4 regions of the Rhizobium sp. AN6A genome follow, and region 4 is predicted to be linked to each of the others. Evidence: predicted binding sites of a transcription regulator. Region 4 holds the regulator's gene; each other region holds the start of a gene.
What was found. The regulator PhoB, encoded in region 4, activates phosphate uptake and scavenging genes when phosphate is short. The targets are predictions, from matches to a motif close to TGTCATNNANCTGTCAT.

Region 1: a site for PhoB is predicted at 2,137-2,153, ahead of CRO62_RS23605 (bifunctional 2',3'-cyclic-nucleotide 2'-phosphodiesterase/3'-nucleotidase). Genes of this name have one in related genera too.
Region 2: a site for PhoB is predicted at 2,095-2,111, ahead of CRO62_RS25680 (UDP-2,3-diacylglucosamine diphosphatase). Genes of this name have one in related genera too.
Region 3: a site for PhoB is predicted at 1,270-1,286, ahead of phnC (phosphonate ABC transporter ATP-binding protein). Genes of this name have one in related genera too.

What each region holds. Positions count from the first base shown of each region.
Region 1 covers NZ_OCNC01000004.1:2,242,176-2,246,736, reverse strand. Annotated here, with positions in the region: gene CRO62_RS23625 (dihydrofolate reductase family protein) at 1-14, opposite strand, end outside; gene CRO62_RS23620 (DUF4344 domain-containing metallopeptidase) at 69-953, opposite strand; gene CRO62_RS23615 (DUF1203 domain-containing protein) at 1,116-1,583, shown strand; gene CRO62_RS23610 (PilZ domain-containing protein) at 1,682-2,017, shown strand; gene CRO62_RS23605 (bifunctional 2',3'-cyclic-nucleotide 2'-phosphodiesterase/3'-nucleotidase) at 2,232-4,220, shown strand; gene CRO62_RS23600 (DUF2087 domain-containing protein) at 4,266-4,561, opposite strand, start outside.
Region 2 covers NZ_OCNC01000004.1:2,653,071-2,657,631, forward strand. Annotated here, with positions in the region: gene dgcA (N-acetyl-D-Glu racemase DgcA) at 1-959, shown strand, start outside; gene CRO62_RS25680 (UDP-2,3-diacylglucosamine diphosphatase) at 1,204-2,040, opposite strand; gene CRO62_RS25685 (NADP-dependent malic enzyme) at 2,270-4,561, shown strand, end outside.
Region 3 covers NZ_OCNC01000004.1:1,234,166-1,238,726, forward strand. Annotated here, with positions in the region: gene phnD (phosphonate ABC transporter substrate-binding protein) at 1-265, opposite strand, end outside; gene phnC (phosphonate ABC transporter ATP-binding protein) at 351-1,211, opposite strand; gene CRO62_RS18500 (DapH/DapD/GlmU-related protein) at 1,449-2,066, opposite strand; gene phnL (phosphonate C-P lyase system protein PhnL) at 2,063-2,770, opposite strand; gene phnK (phosphonate C-P lyase system protein PhnK) at 2,775-3,551, opposite strand; gene CRO62_RS18515 (alpha-D-ribose 1-methylphosphonate 5-phosphate C-P-lyase PhnJ) at 3,548-4,450, opposite strand.
Region 4 covers NZ_OCNC01000004.1:1,518,536-1,523,096, reverse strand. Annotated here, with positions in the region: gene CRO62_RS19970 (aspartate aminotransferase family protein) at 1-834, opposite strand, end outside; gene CRO62_RS19960 (GcrA family cell cycle regulator) at 1,265-1,798, shown strand; gene phoB (phosphate regulon transcriptional regulator PhoB) at 2,099-2,782, opposite strand; gene phoU (phosphate signaling complex protein PhoU) at 2,814-3,539, opposite strand; gene pstB (phosphate ABC transporter ATP-binding protein PstB) at 3,638-4,453, opposite strand; gene pstA (phosphate ABC transporter permease PstA) at 4,468-4,561, opposite strand, start outside.

The DNA.
Region 1 (4,561 bases), 720 kb from region 4:
ACAACCTTCGGCATGGCAATATCCTCCCGTTTCAAGAGGACAGGTTGCCGCGCATCCGGTAACTGGCCTCAGATTTCTCTTTCCAGAGTAACGGCCGTCGGGGTATGCCCGCCGGCGGAACCTTTGTCTTCGGTAACGCTGTTGAGGAGATGATCGGCAATCAGCTCCGCCTGGAATTTACCCAGTTCGTAGCAATAGGTGATCTCGCGTTTTTCGGCCGACCAGTAGACATCGGGACGCCCGCAGGACTTCGCCGTCAACTTGACCTCGCCTTTCAAGCCGTAAGCGCCGAAACTGCGGCTGATAAGATCGAGAACCTTCGATTCCTTGACCATGATGGCGTAAGGTTCCAGCTCCGGATCGCGCGGCGGCACGTAGCTCACGGTAAATCTGGATGGCGTCTGCGCGCGGTGGGGCGTCAGAAAATCTTCCCACGCCGATGCGATACGCGGATAGGCGGCGCCACATTTGGCAAATTCGTCATTGGCGAGCCCCATCATGGTGGCAAGATCGCCATAGCCGTCCTTGTCGCGGCCGACCATCAGGCAGGCCATGTTGCGATCGCGGCTCTTGTCGGGAACAAGCGCCGAAAACACCGGTGCTTCGTGCTGGGGCAAAGCCTCCGTCTCGCGCGCCAGATACCAGCTGTCGGTAGCATTGACGAGTGCGGTATCAAGCCATTCCTCGTTAGCCTGAAGGATGAGCGTGCCCGCCAGCTGATCCGCAGGTGCTTGCGCGCTGCCGGTCTCCGGCGCACCGAAATCCGAGATCAGCATGCGTGCACCCTCGTGATAAAGCGAGAAGATCGCATTGCCGATGACGAAATTGACCGCCTGCTGGAGCTGATCGTCGGAAAGGCCACCGAGACCGGAGGCGACCTGCGCCTGCGTGTCGATCGGAACCGTCAAAGAAACGAAAGCCAGCGGAACGGCGGCCAGAAAACGACGGAACATAAAATCAGACCTTCCGGGATCGAGGAGCGCCACTGATTCCCGATGCTAACGAGTCACGCAATGGGCTGGTTGCATCACCCGTCAAGAATCGGGTGGATAGAGGTCTGTTTCGGGATCATAGCTGCAAAGAAGCAACGCCGATCCCAACAGAAGGACCTCGCCATGACCGATCTCGTCTTTACAGCAATGCCGGCTAAGGAAGCTGAGGCTTTCCGGGCGGGAGCCGCCGACGCCTATGGCAACCCGCCGGAAAAGGCCGTTTCTCCAGGCGGCATGCCGTGCCGCCATTGCCTTTCCCAGATTAATGAAGGCGAAGGGATGCTGATCCTCGCCTACCGGCCCTTCCCTTCGCTCCAGCCCTATGCGGAAACGGGGCCAGTCTTTCTTCACGCTGAAGCCTGTGAGCACTATCCGCAGACGGATGCCCTTCCCACGATGCTTAACAGCCCCGATTATATCGTTCGCGGCTATGGCACTGACGACCGCATCGTCTACGGCACCGGCGCGGTGACGGCGACGGACGAAATCCTTTCACGCGCAGCGCATCTTCTGGAGCGCGCAGACATCGCTTATGTGCATGTGCGCTCCGCCCGCAACAATTGCTACCAGTGCCGTATCGACACAGCATAATCGCGCTATTACTTGCAATTTTAAGCAAACGGCTAAACGGCTCTCAAACTTTCTGCGTCATGATGCAAGCATCGGAAACAATTGATTTGAGTAGCGAAATGACAAACAACCTCAATATGGCGACCCGCACTGCGACCCGTAGCAAGACCCGGATTTACGCGACCGTGCACTATTTCAGCCAGTCGACCCGAGGCCGCGTGGTGGACCTGTCCGCCACCGGCATGGCGCTAGAACTGGACGGGCCTTTCGCTGCCGCCAAGGGAAGCCGGGTGAAGGTGCAGAGTGAAGATCTGGGTCTCATCGAGGGTGTCGTGCAATGGCAGCACATGAACCGGCTCGGCCTGCAACTCAAGCTTTCCACCAACACGCTGGCACAGCTGTCGTCTTATTTCCGCTTCTTCCACGAAGAAGTAAAACCGACTCTCGCCCGCTAAGCAGACGTTTCCAACAAGGGGAATGCGCAGACCGGACATAGCGCATTCCCGAAGCGCGCCATGCGCGCGCGACCACCTTGTGACAAAAAATTTATCAAACGGTTGAAAACTGGCCCGTCCGTCACGGGCTTGTCATTTTGATGATGGACTCCTCGGGGATTGCTTCTACCTTGTCGTTTTCCTGACAGAGCAAGCTTCATACGAAGGAGTTCCCATGTCGTCGCTTCTCGCTCTCCACCCCATCACTCGCCGTTCGCTTCTGGGTGGCATCGCCGCCTCTTCGGCTCTGGTGCTGTTGCATCCCTTCGCCGCGCGCGCCGCAGCCAACCAGGCGCATCTGCGCATCATGGAAACGACTGACATCCACGTTCACGTCTTTCCCTATGATTATTACGCCGACAAACCGAACGACACGATGGGTCTGGCGCGCACCGCTTCGATCATCGGCGCCATCCGTGCCGAGGCCGGAAACTCAATGCTGGTGGACAATGGCGACTTCCTGCAGGGCAATCCGCTCGGCGATTACATCGCCTATGAGCGCGGCATGAAGGCCGGCGACAAGCATCCCGTTATCAACGCCATGAATGTCCTCGGCTATGATTGTGGCACGCTTGGCAACCACGAATTCAATTACGGCCTCGACTATATGTCCAATACGCTGGCGGGCGCCGGTTTCCCTTATGTCTGCGCCAACCTCACCAAGGGTCAGCTGGCTTCCGATCCCAAGCAGGATGAGCTGTTCTTCAAGCCTTACGTCATCCTCGAGAAACAGATCCGCGATGGTGCAGGCGTAACCAGCCCGGTCAAGGTCGGTATCATCGGTTTCGTGCCGCCGCAGATCATGATGTGGGATTCCAAGAACCTCGAGGGCAAGGCCCAGACGCGCGATATCGTCGAGGCGGCTAAAGCCTGGGTTCCGGTCATGAAGGAAGAAGGTGCCGATATCGTCATCGCCCTTTCCCATTCCGGCATCGATGGCAAGGGCCAGACCGATCGCATGGAAAACGCCTCGCTTTATCTGGCGGGCGTGGAAGGCATTGACGCCATCTTCACGGGCCACCAGCACCTGGTCTTCCCCGGTCCGAAGACATGGGACGGCATCGAGGGTGCGGATGCGGTCAAGGGTACGCTGATGGGCAAGCCGGCCGTGATGGCGGGTTTCTGGGGCTCGCATATGGGCCTCATCGACCTTCTGCTCGAAAAGGACGGCAAGAGCTGGAAGATCGTCGATTTCACCTCCGAGGCCCGGCCGATCTACCACCGCGACGATAATCGCAAGGTCGTTGCAGATGTCACGGACAAGCCGGAGGTCATAGCCGCCGCCAAGGCAGATCACGAAGCGGCGCTCGCCTATGTTCGCCGCCCGGTCGGCAAGACGTCGGCGCCACTCTATTCCTACTTCGCGCTGGTGGCCGACGACCCGTCCGTGCAGATCGTCTCCAATGCCCAGACGTGGTACATCAAGGACATGCTGAAGGAAGGGCAATATAAGGATCTGCCCGTGCTTTCGGCAGCAGCGCCCTTCAAGTCTGGCGGTCGCGGTGGTGCGGATTATTATACCGATGTCCCTGCCGGTGACATCGCCATCAAGAACGTCGCCGATCTCTACCTATACCCCAACACGGTGCAGGCGGTACTGATCAACGGTGCGCAGGTGAAGAACTGGCTGGAAATGTCCGCGGGCATGTTCAACACCGTCGAGGCCGGCGCAAAGGATGCGCCGCTCCTAAACGCGGATTTCCCGTCCTATAATTTCGACGTCATCGACGGTGTCACCTACCAGATCGACGTTTCCAAACCGGCGAAGTTCGACAAGGACGGCAAGGCCGTCAATCCCGACAGCAACCGCATCGTCAACCTGCAATTCGACGGCAAGCCGATCGATCCCGAGCAGAAATTCGTGGTGGCGACCAACAATTACCGGGCAAGCGGCGGCGGAAAATTCCCCGATATCGCCGGCGACAAGGTGATCTTCGTGGCGCCCGATACCAACCGCGACGTGATCGTGCGCTATATCATCGATCAGGGCACCATCAACCCGTCGGCGGATGCCAACTGGTCCTTCGCCCCGGTTGCCAATACGACCGCCATCTTCGAGACTGGCCCGAAGGGTCGTAATTACGCGGCTGACATCAAGGGCGCAAAAATCGAGGATGCCGGCGACGGCGCCGAAGGTTTCGCAAAGTTCCGCCTCGTTCTCTAGAGCTTGCAGCCCTCCCGGCGTTTCATCGGCCGGGAGGGCATTTACTCAATTGCGGCCACTCACGATACGCAACAGCAGTGGCAGTTCCGGCGGTGGCTTCTGCTCGATGCGTTGATAGTCGCTGCCGTCGCGGTTACGGCGGATGAGCCGGAGACCCACCATGTCACGCCGCAGCATCGCGGCATCTCCAAACCGGTGCAGACCATCGAGAAAGCTGCTGAATTCGCGTTCTGAGAAACTGCGACCGGCTGGTATTCTTGCCCACAGATACCAGAGGCACAGTTCCTGCTGGGCGCGGCGGGCCGGCCATTGCACCAATCTACCGGCAGCATCGAAAGTCC
Region 2 (4,561 bases), 1.1 Mb from region 4:
CAGAACGTTTCGCCGTTGCTGGCAGCTTCACTATTTCACGCGGCACCCGGACGCATGCGGATGTCGTAACGTGCACCATCCGCGATGGTTCCTTTACCGGCATTGGCGAATGTGTGCCCTATCCGCGTTATGGCGAAAGCATCGAAGGCGTTGTCGCCGATATCGAAGCAATGGCTGAGCAGATTGCCGGCGGCCTGACACGGCAGGAATTGCAGCAGGTGATGAAACCCGGCGCCGCCCGCAACGCAGTGGATTGCGCACTATGGGACCTCGAAGCCAAGATGAGTGGCAAAAGTGCTGCCGAACATAGTCTCGGACACGCGGCAAAACCGCTCGTTACCGCCTATACCATCTCGCTTGCCGACCCCGAGACCATGGCGGCGAAAACGGCGGAAAACGCTGGCCGCCCGCTGCTGAAGATCAAGACCGGAACGGCGGATGACGAGGCGCGCCTGCGGGCCGTGCGCACCGCAGCACCTGACGCGCGTATCATCATCGACGCCAATGAGGGCTGGAACGACGATAATATCGAATATTATCTGAAACTTGCAGCGGAACTGAACATCGCGCTCATCGAACAGCCGCTTCCCGCCGGCAAGGACGCCATCCTGGCCCGCATCGACCACCCGGTCCCCATCTGCGCCGATGAAAGCGTGCATTCCACCAGGGACCTCGCCGACCTGCGCGACCGTTACGATGCGATCAACATCAAGCTGGACAAGACTGGCGGTCTCACGGAAGCACTTGTCATGAAGGCAGAGGCGGAGCGGCTAGGCTTCATCATCATGGTCGGCTGCATGCTCGGCACCTCGCTTGGCATGGCTCCCGCCGTTCTGGCCGCCCAGGGAGCCGCCTTCTCCGATCTCGACGGCCCGCTGATTCTCAGGCAGGACCGGCAGCCGGGCCTCGTTTACGAGGGTTCGCTGGTTTATCCGCCGCAGCCGGAGTTGTGGGGATAAGAGCCGTCTTCGGGTTTCGTGTGAAAGCACTACGCCGCACATCGCAACAATCTTTGCAGTATCACGTAAACTGCATGACCAGCCTTGCATCACACTCGACGTCATCCTCGGGCTTGTCCCGAGGATCTATCCACGTCGCGCGAAATCAATCGGTTGCAGATCCTTGGGACAAGCCCAAGGATGACGACAGAAAGCTGAGCCATCCCGCGCTTAGGGATCGCCCTGCCTGTTGAACCAACCCCAATCAGGCCGCGTGCTTGCCAATCAGCCCCGGAATATCAACCGGTTCCATCTCGTCCGATGTGCGTTCAGGGACATCGCTTGTCTGCATCCAGGTGATCAGCTCGAAAGTGCCATCGGCATTTTCGGCAATCGCCGTGCAGCTTTCCACCCAGTCGCCGGTGTTGATGTAGCGGATGCCATCCATGTCTTCCATCACCGCATGGTGAATGTGGCCACAGATAACGCCTTCGACATTGTTGCGGCGCGCCTCGTCGGCGACCACACGCTGGAATTCGCCGATGAAGTTGACGGCGTGTTTGACCTGCAGCTTGGCCCAGGCCGAAAACGACCAGTAAGGCAGGCCGATGCGGCGGCGCACCGCAGCAATGGCGATGTTGATTGCAATCGCCGCGTCGTAGGCCCAGTCACCGAGATAGGCGAGAAGGCGGGCATTGCGCACCACCACATCGAACTCGTCGCCATGGATGATGAGATATTTCTTGCCGTCTGCCGCCTCGTGGATCATGCGCTCGGCCACTTCGATACCGCCGAAATGCATGCCCGGGAACTCGCGCAGGAATTCATCGTGGTTGCCGGGAATGTAAACGATACGTGTTCCCTTGCGGGCCTTGCGCAACAGCTTCTGCACCACGTCGTTGCAGCCCTGCGGCCAGTACCAGCTGCGGCGCAGACGCCAGCCGTCGATGATGTCACCGACCAGGATGATCGTATCGGCCTCGTGATGTTTCAGGAAGTCGAGCAAAAAATCCGTCTTGGCCGCCTTGGAACCGAGATGGACATCCGAAATGAAAAGCGTTCTGAACTGTCTGGTTTCAATTTGACCGGCCACGGATTTAATCCCCTTGTTCGGTTGCGTCCCTGCGGCTTTCTTCCCTCTCAGAACCAGACTCGTGTTGCAGCAACATGACAATGGCCGGTTTTTATATGGAATATGACTGATGGCATCACGAAAACGCGAATAAGCCATGCCCGCATTTGCATGAGGGGGCGGCAAATAACGGCTGTACCATGGGAAAGTTTGTTGTATTCAGAGGGCCGGAATTGAACCAGACATGACGGTGGAAGACATGACCTCTCACGATAAGAACAACACGCCCGCCAACACGGCAAAGGCCGACATCGAGGAACAGGCGCTCTTTTTCCACCGCTACCCGCGCCCCGGCAAGCTGGAAATCCAGGCTACCAAGCCCCTTGGCAACCAGCGCGATCTGGCGCTTGCCTACTCGCCGGGTGTCGCCGCCCCCTGCCTCGCCATCCATGAAAATCCGGAAATGGCAGCGGAATATACCGCCCGCGCCAATCTCGTTGCAGTGATTTCCAACGGTACGGCAGTGCTTGGCCTTGGCAATATCGGCCCGCTTGCGTCCAAGCCTGTTATGGAGGGCAAGGCCGTCCTCTTCAAGAAATTCGCCGGCATCGACGTTTTCGATATCGAGATCGATGCGCCCGGCATAAACGACATGGTCTCCACCATCGCAGCGCTGGAACCCACCTTCGGCGGCATCAACCTTGAAGACATCAAGGCGCCCGAATGTTTCGAGGTGGAGCGCCAGCTGCGCGAGAAGATGAACATACCCGTCTTCCACGACGATCAGCACGGCACGGCGATCATCGTCGCCGCCGCCGTCACCAACGCGCTGGAACTGGCCGGAAAATCGCTTTCGAGCGTCAAGATCGTTGCGTCAGGCGCCGGTGCGGCAGCCCTTGCCTGCCTCAACCTGCTTGTCGCCATGGGCGCAAAGAAAGAAAACATCTGGGTCCACGATATCGAGGGCTTGGTTTATGACGGCCGCAACTCGCTGATGGACGAGTGGAAGGAAGTCTACGCGCAGAAGACCGACAAGCGGGTTCTGGCCGACTCGATCGACGGCGCGGATGTCTTCCTCGGTCTTTCGGCGGCAGGCGTGCTGAAGCCGGAACTTCTGGAGCGCATGGCGGAAAATCCGCTGATCCTGGCGCTTGCCAACCCCAATCCGGAAATCATGCCGGAGGTGGCCCGTGCTGCCCGCCCGGATGCGATGATCTGCACCGGCCGTTCGGACTTCCCGAACCAGGTCAACAACGTGCTGTGCTTCCCCTATATCTTCCGCGGCGCGCTGGATTGCGGCGCAACCACGATCAACGAGGAAATGAAGATGGCCGCTGTGCAGGCCATTGCCGAGCTTGCCCGCGAGGAAGTCTCGGAAGTCGCCGCCAAGGCCTATAGCGGCGAAACGCCGATCTTCGGCCCGAACTACCTCATTCCCTCGCCTTTCGATCCGCGTCTCATCCTGCGCATCGCGCCGGCCGTTGCCCGTGCTGCCGCCGCAAGCGGTGTCGCCGCCCGCCCGATCAGCGATTTCGAAGCCTATCTCGACCAGCTGAACCGCTTCGTCTGGCGTTCCGGCTTCATCATGAAACCGGTCTTCAACGCCGCCAAGGTTGCCGAAAAGAAGCGCATCATCTTTGCTGAAGGCGAAGACGAACGCGTGCTGCGCGCCGCACAGGTGCTTCTGGAAGAAGGCACCGGCATCCCGATCCTCATCGGTCGCCCGCAGATCATCGAAACGCGCCTGAAGCGCTTCGGCCTGCGCATCCGTCCGAATACCGATTTTGCGGTGGTCAATCCCGAAGACGATCCGCGTTACCGCGACTACGTCGATGATTATTTCGCCCTCGTCGGCCGCGCCGGCATCAACCCGGAGGCGGCCCGCACCATCGTGCGCACCAACTCCACGGTCATCGGCGCGCTGTCGGTGAAGCGTGGTGAGGCGGATGCGCTGATCTGCGGTCTGGAAGGCCGTTACGACCGGCACCTGCGCGACGTGAACCAAATCATCGGCAAGCAGGAAAGCGTTCGCTCTTTCGCAGGCCTCAGCCTGCTCATCACCCAGCAGGGCGCGCTGTTCCTCACCGACACCTTCGTCAACAACGATCCGACCTCCGAAGAAGTGGCTGAAATGGCCATTCTCGCGGCAAAGGAAATCCGCCGCTTCGGCATCACGCCGAAGATCGCGCTCGCCAGCCACTCCAATTTCGGGTCGCGCGATTCGGAAAGCGCCCGCAAGATGCGCCGCGCCCTGAAGATCGTGCAGGCAGCGGCACCCGAATTGGAAGTGGACGGCGAAATGCAGGGCGGCTCGGCACTTTCGGAAGCGCTGCGCAAGCGCGCGATGCCCAACAGCGTGCTGACCGGCGAAGCGAACCTGCTGGTCTTCCCGAACCTCGATGCCGCAAACATCACGCTCGGCGTCACCCGCACGCTGACGGAGGGCCTGCATGTCGGCCCCATCCTGCTTGGCACGGCACTTCCCGCCCACATCCTGTCGCCCAGCGTCACCTCGCGCGGCGTTGTCAACATGGCGGCCTTTGCCGTCGTG
Region 3 (4,561 bases), 280 kb from region 4:
AAGAAGCGCCCATGGAGGCAATGTCGATGGTGCCGCCGAGCAGGCCCTGGATAACGCCGTTATAGTCCGGCGACGGGAAAACCTGAACTTCGGAAACGCCGGTTGCAGCCTTGAGGCCATCGGCAACGCACTTCGTGTTGCGGATCTGGTCGGCTTCATTTTCCGAACCGTCGAGACCGATACGCAGGACCTTGACGTCCTGAGCCATGGCCGAACCGGCCAGAACGCCGAGGGCGACTGCCGAAAGAAGGATTTTCTTCAACATGGACTTTCTCCTGTTTCCCGGCGAGCCGGAGTTTGTTGTGAAGTATCGGCCCTTGACGCGGGCGCAAACGATGCTGAGCGGTTCCTCAGAGCCCGGCGAGAGCCAGCGGTTCGGGACCGGCAGATTGCTGAACCGGACGCGCGGCAAGCTGCGCGCCGGGAATATTGATGCTGGTCGAGGTCATGGTCTCGTCGATGCCGGCGCCGTGTGAATCCGTGCCGTAAATCTCCGTGACCGCCGCCGCCGTCAGTTCGGCGGGCGTTCCGTCGAAAACGACTCGACCCTGCGACATGCCGATGATGCGTTCGCAATAATTGCGCGCCGTATCCAGCGTATGCAGATTGGTGATGACGGTGATGCCTTCACGCTCGTTGATGTCGCGCAGGGCGTCCATGACGATCTTGGCGTTCAGGGGATCGAGAGAGGCGATCGGCTCGTCGGCGAGAACCATCTTCGGAGACTGCATTAGTGCCCGTGCGATAGCGACGCGCTGCTGCTGGCCGCCGGAAAGCGTGCCTGCCGCCTGCATGGCTACGTGCTCGATGCCGAGCCGCTCGAGGGCGGCAATCGCCATCAGGCGCTCTTCATCCGTGAAGATGTTGAACAGGCTGAGCACGGTCGAACGGTGGTTCAGGCGGCCAAGCATGACATTGGTGAGCACGTCGAGACGCGGCACCAGATTGAACTGCTGGAAGATCATCGCGCAGTCGCGCTGCCAGTTGCGCAGGGCGGCACCCTTCAGCGAAGAGACTTCCGTGTCGTTGAAATGAATGGAACCCGAGGAGGGATCGACGAGGCGGTTGATCATGCGCAGCAGCGTTGACTTTCCTGCGCCAGAACGTCCGATCACGCCAACCATCTGGCCTTGCGGAATTTCCACATTCACGGAATCGACCGCAGTGTGGTTGCCGAAACGGCGCGTGACTTGCTTCAGGTGAAAGCTCATTTCCCCGTCCAATCTTCTTCTGATGGGGTTCGACCTAACAGCGGTGCGTGAAGCGTGAATGTCAGTTTGATGAAGAAAATATTACAGAATGCGCAGATAAGGCGTGCGCGTAGTCGCCTGCGAACCTTTTAGTAGTCGTGCCAAGGGCTTGAAGCCCGCGCTGTGTCTCGCAGACATGGTTAGGGAGACCCCGGAGCATGACCCCGGAATCTGCAGTTTCTTCGGTGTGGGGCGATTTTACCCGGCGTATTTCGCCACGAAATCCTCGGCGGCGAGGGTGCGGAAATCGTCCAGTGCGCCGCGCAGCGTTGCGTGGTCCCAGTCCCACCATTTGAGATCGTCCATGCGCTGGCCAAGGTCCGCCGGGAAGCGGTTCCTGATCAGCCGGGCGGGTACGCCGCCGACGATGGTATAGGGCGCAACGTCTTTCGACACGACCGCACCGGCCCCGATTACCGCACCGTTTCCGATTGTGACGCCAGGCAGGATGGTCGCGCCATGGCCGATCCAGACATCGTGGCCGATCACCACGCGCTTGGCGCGGCGGGCGGCGAAGAAGTCATTTTCATCTTCGGCGTCGTCCCAATAGCTGCGGGCACGGTAGGTGAAATGGTGAAGTGTGGCGCGCGACATCGGATGATTGGTCGCGTTGATGCGGACGGATGCGGCGATGTTGACGAATTTGCCGATGGTGGCGCACCAGATCGCACCGTCCTGCATGACATAGGAATAGTCGCCCATCTCCACTTCCTCGATGCGGCAGCGTTCCGAAATTTCGGTATAGCGGCCGATCGATGAATTGGTGACGCGGGCACTTTCGTGGACAACAGGTTCGAGACCGACCTTCACACTCATGCCGCTGCCTTCCGGGGGGAGAATTGCGAGACATCCAGAACGCGATCGGCCACAGCTTCCCGCACTTCCTCGTCATGGAAAATACCGAGCAAGGCGGTCCCTTTGCGCTTCTTTTCGGCGATCATCTCCACGACCACCCGTCGGTTGGCGGCATCGAGGGATGCGGTCGGTTCATCGAGAAGCAGGATCGCGTGATCGGTGATGAAACCGCGTGCGATGTTGACGCGCTGCTGCTCGCCGCCGGAAAAGGTTGCTGGCGGCAGCGACCACAGTTCCCGTGGCAGGTTGAGTTTCGAAAGCAGAACGGCTGCCTGCTCGCGGGCCTCTTCCGCAGCAACCTTGCGCGCAAAAAGCGGCTCGGCGACGACGTCGATAGCCGGAACGCGCGGCACGGTGCGCAGAAACTGGCTGACATACCCGATGGTGCGATGGCGAATCTCGAGGATTGTGCGCGGCGAGGCGCTGCCCATGTCGATGACCTGATCCTCGTGGCGGATGAGGATCTGGCCGCTGTCGATGGCATAATTGCCATAGAGCATTTTCAGGATCGAGCTTTTGCCGATGCCGGACGGGCCGCCGAGCACGACACATTCTCCGCCGGAAACGGAGAAACTGACATCGCGGACAACAGGCAGTTCGATGCCATCGCGAAGATGCATGGTGAAGCTTTTGAAGACTTCCGAAACGATAAGGGGTGTCGGCATGGCGTCAAACCTGCAAAATGGAGGAAACAAGCAATTGCGTGTAGGGTTCGCGCGGATCATCCAGCACCCGGTCTGTCAGACCGTGTTCGATGACGTCACCACCCTTCATCACCATCATGCGATGGGAAAGCAGCCGCGCTACCGCCAGATCATGGGTGACGACGATAACGGCGAGGCCGAGATCGTTGACGAGACCACGCACGAGATCGAGCAGGCGTGCCTGCACCGAGACATCGAGGCCGCCGGTCGGTTCGTCCATGAAGACGAGGCGCGGTGAGGTCACCAGGTTGCGGGCAATCTGCAGACGCTGACGCATGCCGCCGGAAAAGGCGCGCGGCTGGTCGTCAATGCGGTCTGTGCCGATTTCCACCCGTTCCAGCCACTCGCTGGCCGATTGCCGGATGTTGCCGTAATGCCGGTTACCGACAGCCATAAGCCGCTCGCCGACATTGGCGCCGGCCGAAACCGCCATGCGCAGCCCATCCGCTGGGTTCTGGTGCACGAAACCCCAGTCTGTCCGCATCAGGAAACGCCGTTCGGCCTCGCCCATATGATAGAGGTCTCGCACCGAGCCGTCGCGCATGCGATATTCCACGCTGCCAGCCGTCGGCACGAGCCGTGTGGAAATGCAGTTGAGAAGCGTGGTCTTGCCGGAGCCGGATTCACCGACGATTGCCAGAACCTCGCCCGGATAAAGCTCGAAGGAGACGTTGCGGCAACCGGCGCGGTCGCCGTAATATTTGGAAACGTCCCTGACTTTCAGAAGCGGTGCGTCGCTCATTCTGCGGCCTCCTTCACATCCGCCAGCAAATGGCCCTTGTGGCCATGGGCGCGGCGGTCTTCGCAATGGTCGGTATCGGAGCAGACGAACATCCGCCCGCCCTTGTCGTCCAGCACCACCTCGTCCAGATAGACATTCTCACCGCCGCACAGCGCGCAGGGCTTGTCGAAGCTCTGGATTTCAAACGGATGGTCCTCGAAATCCAGGCTGACGACATCCGTATAGGGTGGCACAGCATAGATGCGCTTTTCGCGCCCGGCCCCGAACAATTGCAGGGCGTCCGACAGGTGCATTTTCGGATTGTCGAACTTCGGGGTCGGCGAGGGGTCCATCACATAGCGCCCCGCAACCTTCACCGGATAGGCGTATGTGGTGGAGATACGACCGTTGCGGGCGATGTCCTCATAAAGCTTGACGTGCATCAGGCCGTATTCCTCCAATGCATGCATGACGCGGGTCTCGGTCTCGCGCGGCTCGAGGAACCGCAAGGGTTCAGGAATGGGAACCTGATAGACAAGCACCTGCCCCGAATGCAGTTCTTCTTCGGGAATGCGGTGCCGCGTCTGGATGATGGTTGCATCCTTGGTGCGGGTGGTGACGGCGACATCAGCGACTTTCTGGAAGAAGGCGCGGATGGAAACGGCGTTTGTGGTGTCGTCGGCGCCCTGGTCGATAACCTTCAGGACATCGTCTGGACCGAGGATGGCGGCAGTCACCTGCACGCCGCCGGTGCCCCAGCCGTAAGGCATGGGCATTTCACGGGAAGCGAAGGGAACCTGATAACCGGGGATGGCAATTGCCTTCAGGATCGCCCGGCGGATCATCCGCTTGGTCTGTTCGTCCAGATAGGCGAAGTTGTAGGCAGCCAGCCCGTCGTCGAATGAAACTTCTTTAAGCATTGCGCGTTAACCTTGCGAAAAAAGGAGTACAAGCTCATGGAGATTGGAATTCTTGCAGCCGTGTTCTTTGCCGCTTTTGCAGCATTGACCGTCTTTTGCGCCTATTGGTTC
Region 4 (4,561 bases):
GCCGCCATAGGTGGTGCCATGCACGCCCGCCGTCATGCCGGAAGCGGCATCTGCCGTGGCAAGGCATGCGCCGAGCGGGAAACCGCCACCGATACCCTTGGCGACTGCCATGATATCGGGCGCAACACCGGTATGTTCATATGCAAACAGCTTGCCTGTGCGGCCGACACCCGTCTGAACCTCATCGAAAATCAGCAGCAGGCCGTGCTCGTCGCACAATCCGCGCAGGATTTGCAGGAATTCCTTGCTGGGCGAGCGAATGCCGCCCTCGCCCTGGATGGGCTCGATCAGAAGTGCTGCAGTCTCAGCCGTGATGACGGCCTTGAGGGCATCGACATCACCGAACGGAACCTGATCGAAACCTTCGACCTTGGGACCGAAACCTTCGAGGTATTTCTGCTGGCCACCCGCGGCGATCGTCGCCAGTGTACGGCCATGGAAAGCGCCTTCGAAGGACACGATGCGGAACTTCTCCGGATGGCCCTTGGTATAGTGATAACGGCGGGCGGTCTTGATGGCGCATTCCAGGGCTTCCGCGCCTGAATTTGTGAAGAATACCTTGTCCGCGAAAGTCGCTTCCGTCAGGCGCCTGGCGAGTTTTTCCTGTCCCGGCACTTCATAAAGGTTCGAGACGTGCCAGACCTTCTCGGCCTGCGTCTTGATCGCATCAACGAGGTGAGGATGGGCGTGGCCCAGCGAGTTGACAGCAACACCGGCCGCAAAATCCAGATATCGCTCGCCGCTTTCCGTGAACAGCCATACACCCTCACCGCGCTCGAAGCGCAGGGGGGCTCTTGAAAACGTATCAAACAATGGCGCGCCGGCTTCGGCCATGGCTGTATCACTCCTTGCGCAGATGCGCTGTCAAACTGTTGTCAATAGGCTTGCGGGGTTATCCCTCGCCTGAAAATCAAAATGCCGCCTCGCGGCGGCAGGGGCACTATTGTCACTTCGTTTGCCGATGTCAACAAAAGTCAGCGTTTCCCGGGCTTCTCAAGCACTAGTATGCGGCGGCGGGCCAGCCCCAAGGTGTTGCCTTTCAGACTCAATACGCCAGCAAGTTGGGGAAAACCGGAAAATCGATTCCAGATGATTCCCGCGACTCTTGCCACGGAGTCTGGCTGGCACTAGGTTAATCGCTAATTACTAGACTGCATTGCGGCGGAACTAGTCACCGAAAATCAGGCAGAAACCACGCTTGCGGCATGCCCGCGAGACGTAGAGGGATTCTGCCGAAAATACACGCGACAAGCGGAGAAGCGGCATGAACTGGACAGACGAACGAGTCGAAAAGCTCAAGAAATTGTGGTCCGAGGGCCTTAGCGCCAGCCAGATTGCAGCGCAGCTGGGCGGCGTCAGCCGTAATGCCGTGATCGGCAAGGTCCATCGTCTCAATCTGCCGGGACGCGTCAAGGCTGGCGGTCCAGTGACTTCGGCACGCTCCGCGCCGAAGCGCACCGCTGCCCCTGCCCCGCGCACGACCACTTTCGCAGGTCGCGTCAACGCGGCACCGGCGCGCATCCTCACCCGTTCGAACGCGGCAACGGCGCTGCACGAGGAGATCGATATCGAGACCGCGCAGGTTCTCGATTACGTTCCTTCCAAGAACGTTGTCACGCCGATTTCCCGTCGCCTGACGCTGACGGAACTGACCGAGCGCACCTGCAAGTGGCCGGTTGGCGATCCGCTGAAGGACGACTTCCATTTCTGCGGTTGTGAAGCGCTGGAATCTTCGCCCTATTGCAAGTTCCATGCGAAACTCGCCTACCAGCCGGTGAGCGAGCGCCGCAAGGCTTGAGTGTTGCGGCACGCATTCAGCACTCAAAAATTACGGGCCTTCGGGCCCGTTTTTTTATGACGAAAATCAAGCCGCTTTCTGGGGTGGCTTGATGGCAGGGCGCACCCTTTCCCCTTACTATTAGGCGGGCCTCTTCAATCCGGATTTCAACGCGTCGCCGATCTCCTCCGGTCAAAACGGACAATGGCATCGAGTTTGGCGGTATTCATATAAAAAAAGCCCGAAATCTCTTCAGATTTCGGGCTTCCTGATTTCTTTGGTGCACTACTTCGCCAGCGAAACTATCTGGTTCCGCTTCGCTCAGGCTTCCATCGAATATCCCGCACCACGCACCGTGCGGATGACATCCTGCATGTGCGAGAAATTCAGGGCCTTGCGCAGACGTCCGACATGCACATCGACAGTGCGCTCATCGACATAGATATCGTGACCCCAGACGCCATCCAGCAATTGCGAGCGGGAAAACACCCGACCCGGCGACGTCATAAGGAATTCCAGCAAGCGGAATTCCGTCGGGCCAAGGCGCACTTCGCGGCTTTTGCGGTGAACGCGATGGGTCTCGCGGTCCAGCTCGATATCGCCGCATTTGAGCACCGACGACAGAACCTCCGGACGGGCCCGGCGCAACATGGCCTTGACCCGGGCCATGAGTTCCGGCGTCGAAAACGGTTTGACGACATAATCGTCAGCGCCGGTAGCGAGACCGCGAACCCGTTCGCTCTCTTCGCCACGCGCCGTCAGCATGATGATGGGCAGGCGTTCTGTTTCCGGCCGCATTCTCAAGCGCCGGCACAGTTCGATACCGGAGACACCGGGCAACATCCAGTCCAGGATGAGAAGATCCGGAATGCGCTCCTGCAGCCTGATTTCCGCCTCGTCGCCACGGGGTATCGTGTCGACGTCGTATCCCTCAGCCTCGAGATTGTAACGAAGCAGGACGCTCAATGCTTCCTCGTCTTCCACAACTGCAATCTTGGGCACCATATGCTGAACTCCGCAAGCTTCTGCTTGTCTGTTACTCGGTCACCGAACCAAGCGTGTTGGAACTGTCGTCCTTCGGACGCTCGCCCTCCGGCTGGCTGCCGGTGGTCATGTAATAGATCGTCTCTGCGATATTCGTCGCATGATCGCCGATACGCTCGATGTTCTTGGCGCAGAACAGAAGATGCGTGCAGGTGGTGATGTTGCGCGGGTCTTCCATCATGTAGGTCAGAAGCTCCCGGAAGAGCGACGTGTACATGGCATCGATTTCTTCGTCGCGTTCACGGATCGCATTGGCCTTTTCGGCGGAACGCGTGGAATAGACGTCAAGGACTTCCTTGAGCTGCACCAGCGCCAGGTCGGACAGATGCTCGATGCCGCGGGCGAGCTTGCGCGGAACGCCGGTGCCGGCGACAGCGATAACGCGCTTGGCCGTGTTCTTGCCAAGATCGCCGACGCGTTCGAGATCGGCGGCGATACGCAGGGTGCCGATGATCTCGCGAAGGTCTGCCGCCATCGGCTGACGCTTGGCGATGGTTACAATCGCCTTGTCGCCGATTTCGCGCTCAGCGTGGTCGAGAATTGTGTCGTCCGAAATGACTTTCTGCGCGAGCGCCGCATCGGAATTGACGAGCGCGCGCACGGCGTCACCGCACATCTGCTCGGCAAGACCGCCCATTTCAGCGATGCGGCGCGTCAGAAACTTCAGTTCGTCGTCATAGGCAGACAGGATATGCGAATGGGTCGTTGTCTGTGTCATGGTCTATTCCTCCGGCTTGGCCTGCATGCGCGTGCCCAACAGCGGGGCACGGCAGAGGCACCAGTCTTGTACGGTTACGATAAAGCACCGGCCGGGGATCAGCCGAAGCGGCCCATGATGTAGTCCTGCGTGCGCTGGTCGTCCGGATTGGTGAACATCTTGTCGGTTTCGTTTTCTTCGACAAGATGACCAAGATGGAACATGGCCGTACGCTGGGAAACGCGCGCCGCCTGCTGCATGGAGTGCGTGACGATAACGATGGTGTAGTTGGTGCGCAGTTCGTGGATCAGTTCCTCGACCTTCGCAGTCGCGATCGGATCCAGCGCCGAGCACGGCTCGTCCATCAGGATCACTTCCGGGCTGACGGCAACCGCGCGTGCGATGCACAGACGCTGCTGCTGACCACCGGAGAGGCCCGTGCCGGATTCCAGCAAACGATCCTTCACCTCGTTCCAGAGACCCGCTTTCTGCAGGCTATGCTCGACGATCTGGTCCATATCCGCCTTGTTGCGGGCGAGACCGTGGATACGCGGGCCGTAGGCGATGTTCTCATAAATCGTCTTCGGAAACGGGTTCGGCTTCTGGAACACCATGCCGACGCGGGCACGCAGTTCCACGACGTCGATCTGCTGATCGTAGATATCGTCGGTATCGAGCGTGATCTTGCCGGTGACCCGGCAACCGTCGATCGTGTCGTTCATGCGGTTCAAGGTGCGCAGGAAAGTGGATTTACCGCAACCGGACGGGCCGATAAGTGCAGTCACCGTGTTTTCGCGGACATTGAGGTTCACGTCGTAAAGCGCGCGCTTTTCGCCGTAATAAACCGAAACGTCCTTGCCGATCATCTTGTATGAGACTTCATTCATTTTCTTGTCCAGCGCCTTTTCAACTGCTGCTTCCGACAACATGTTCATTGCTCTAGCTCCCTCTACCAGCGCCGCTCAAAGCGGCGACGCAACAGGATTGCGCCAACATTCATGAGAATGAGGAACAGAAGCAGGATGATGATAGCGCCAGATGTC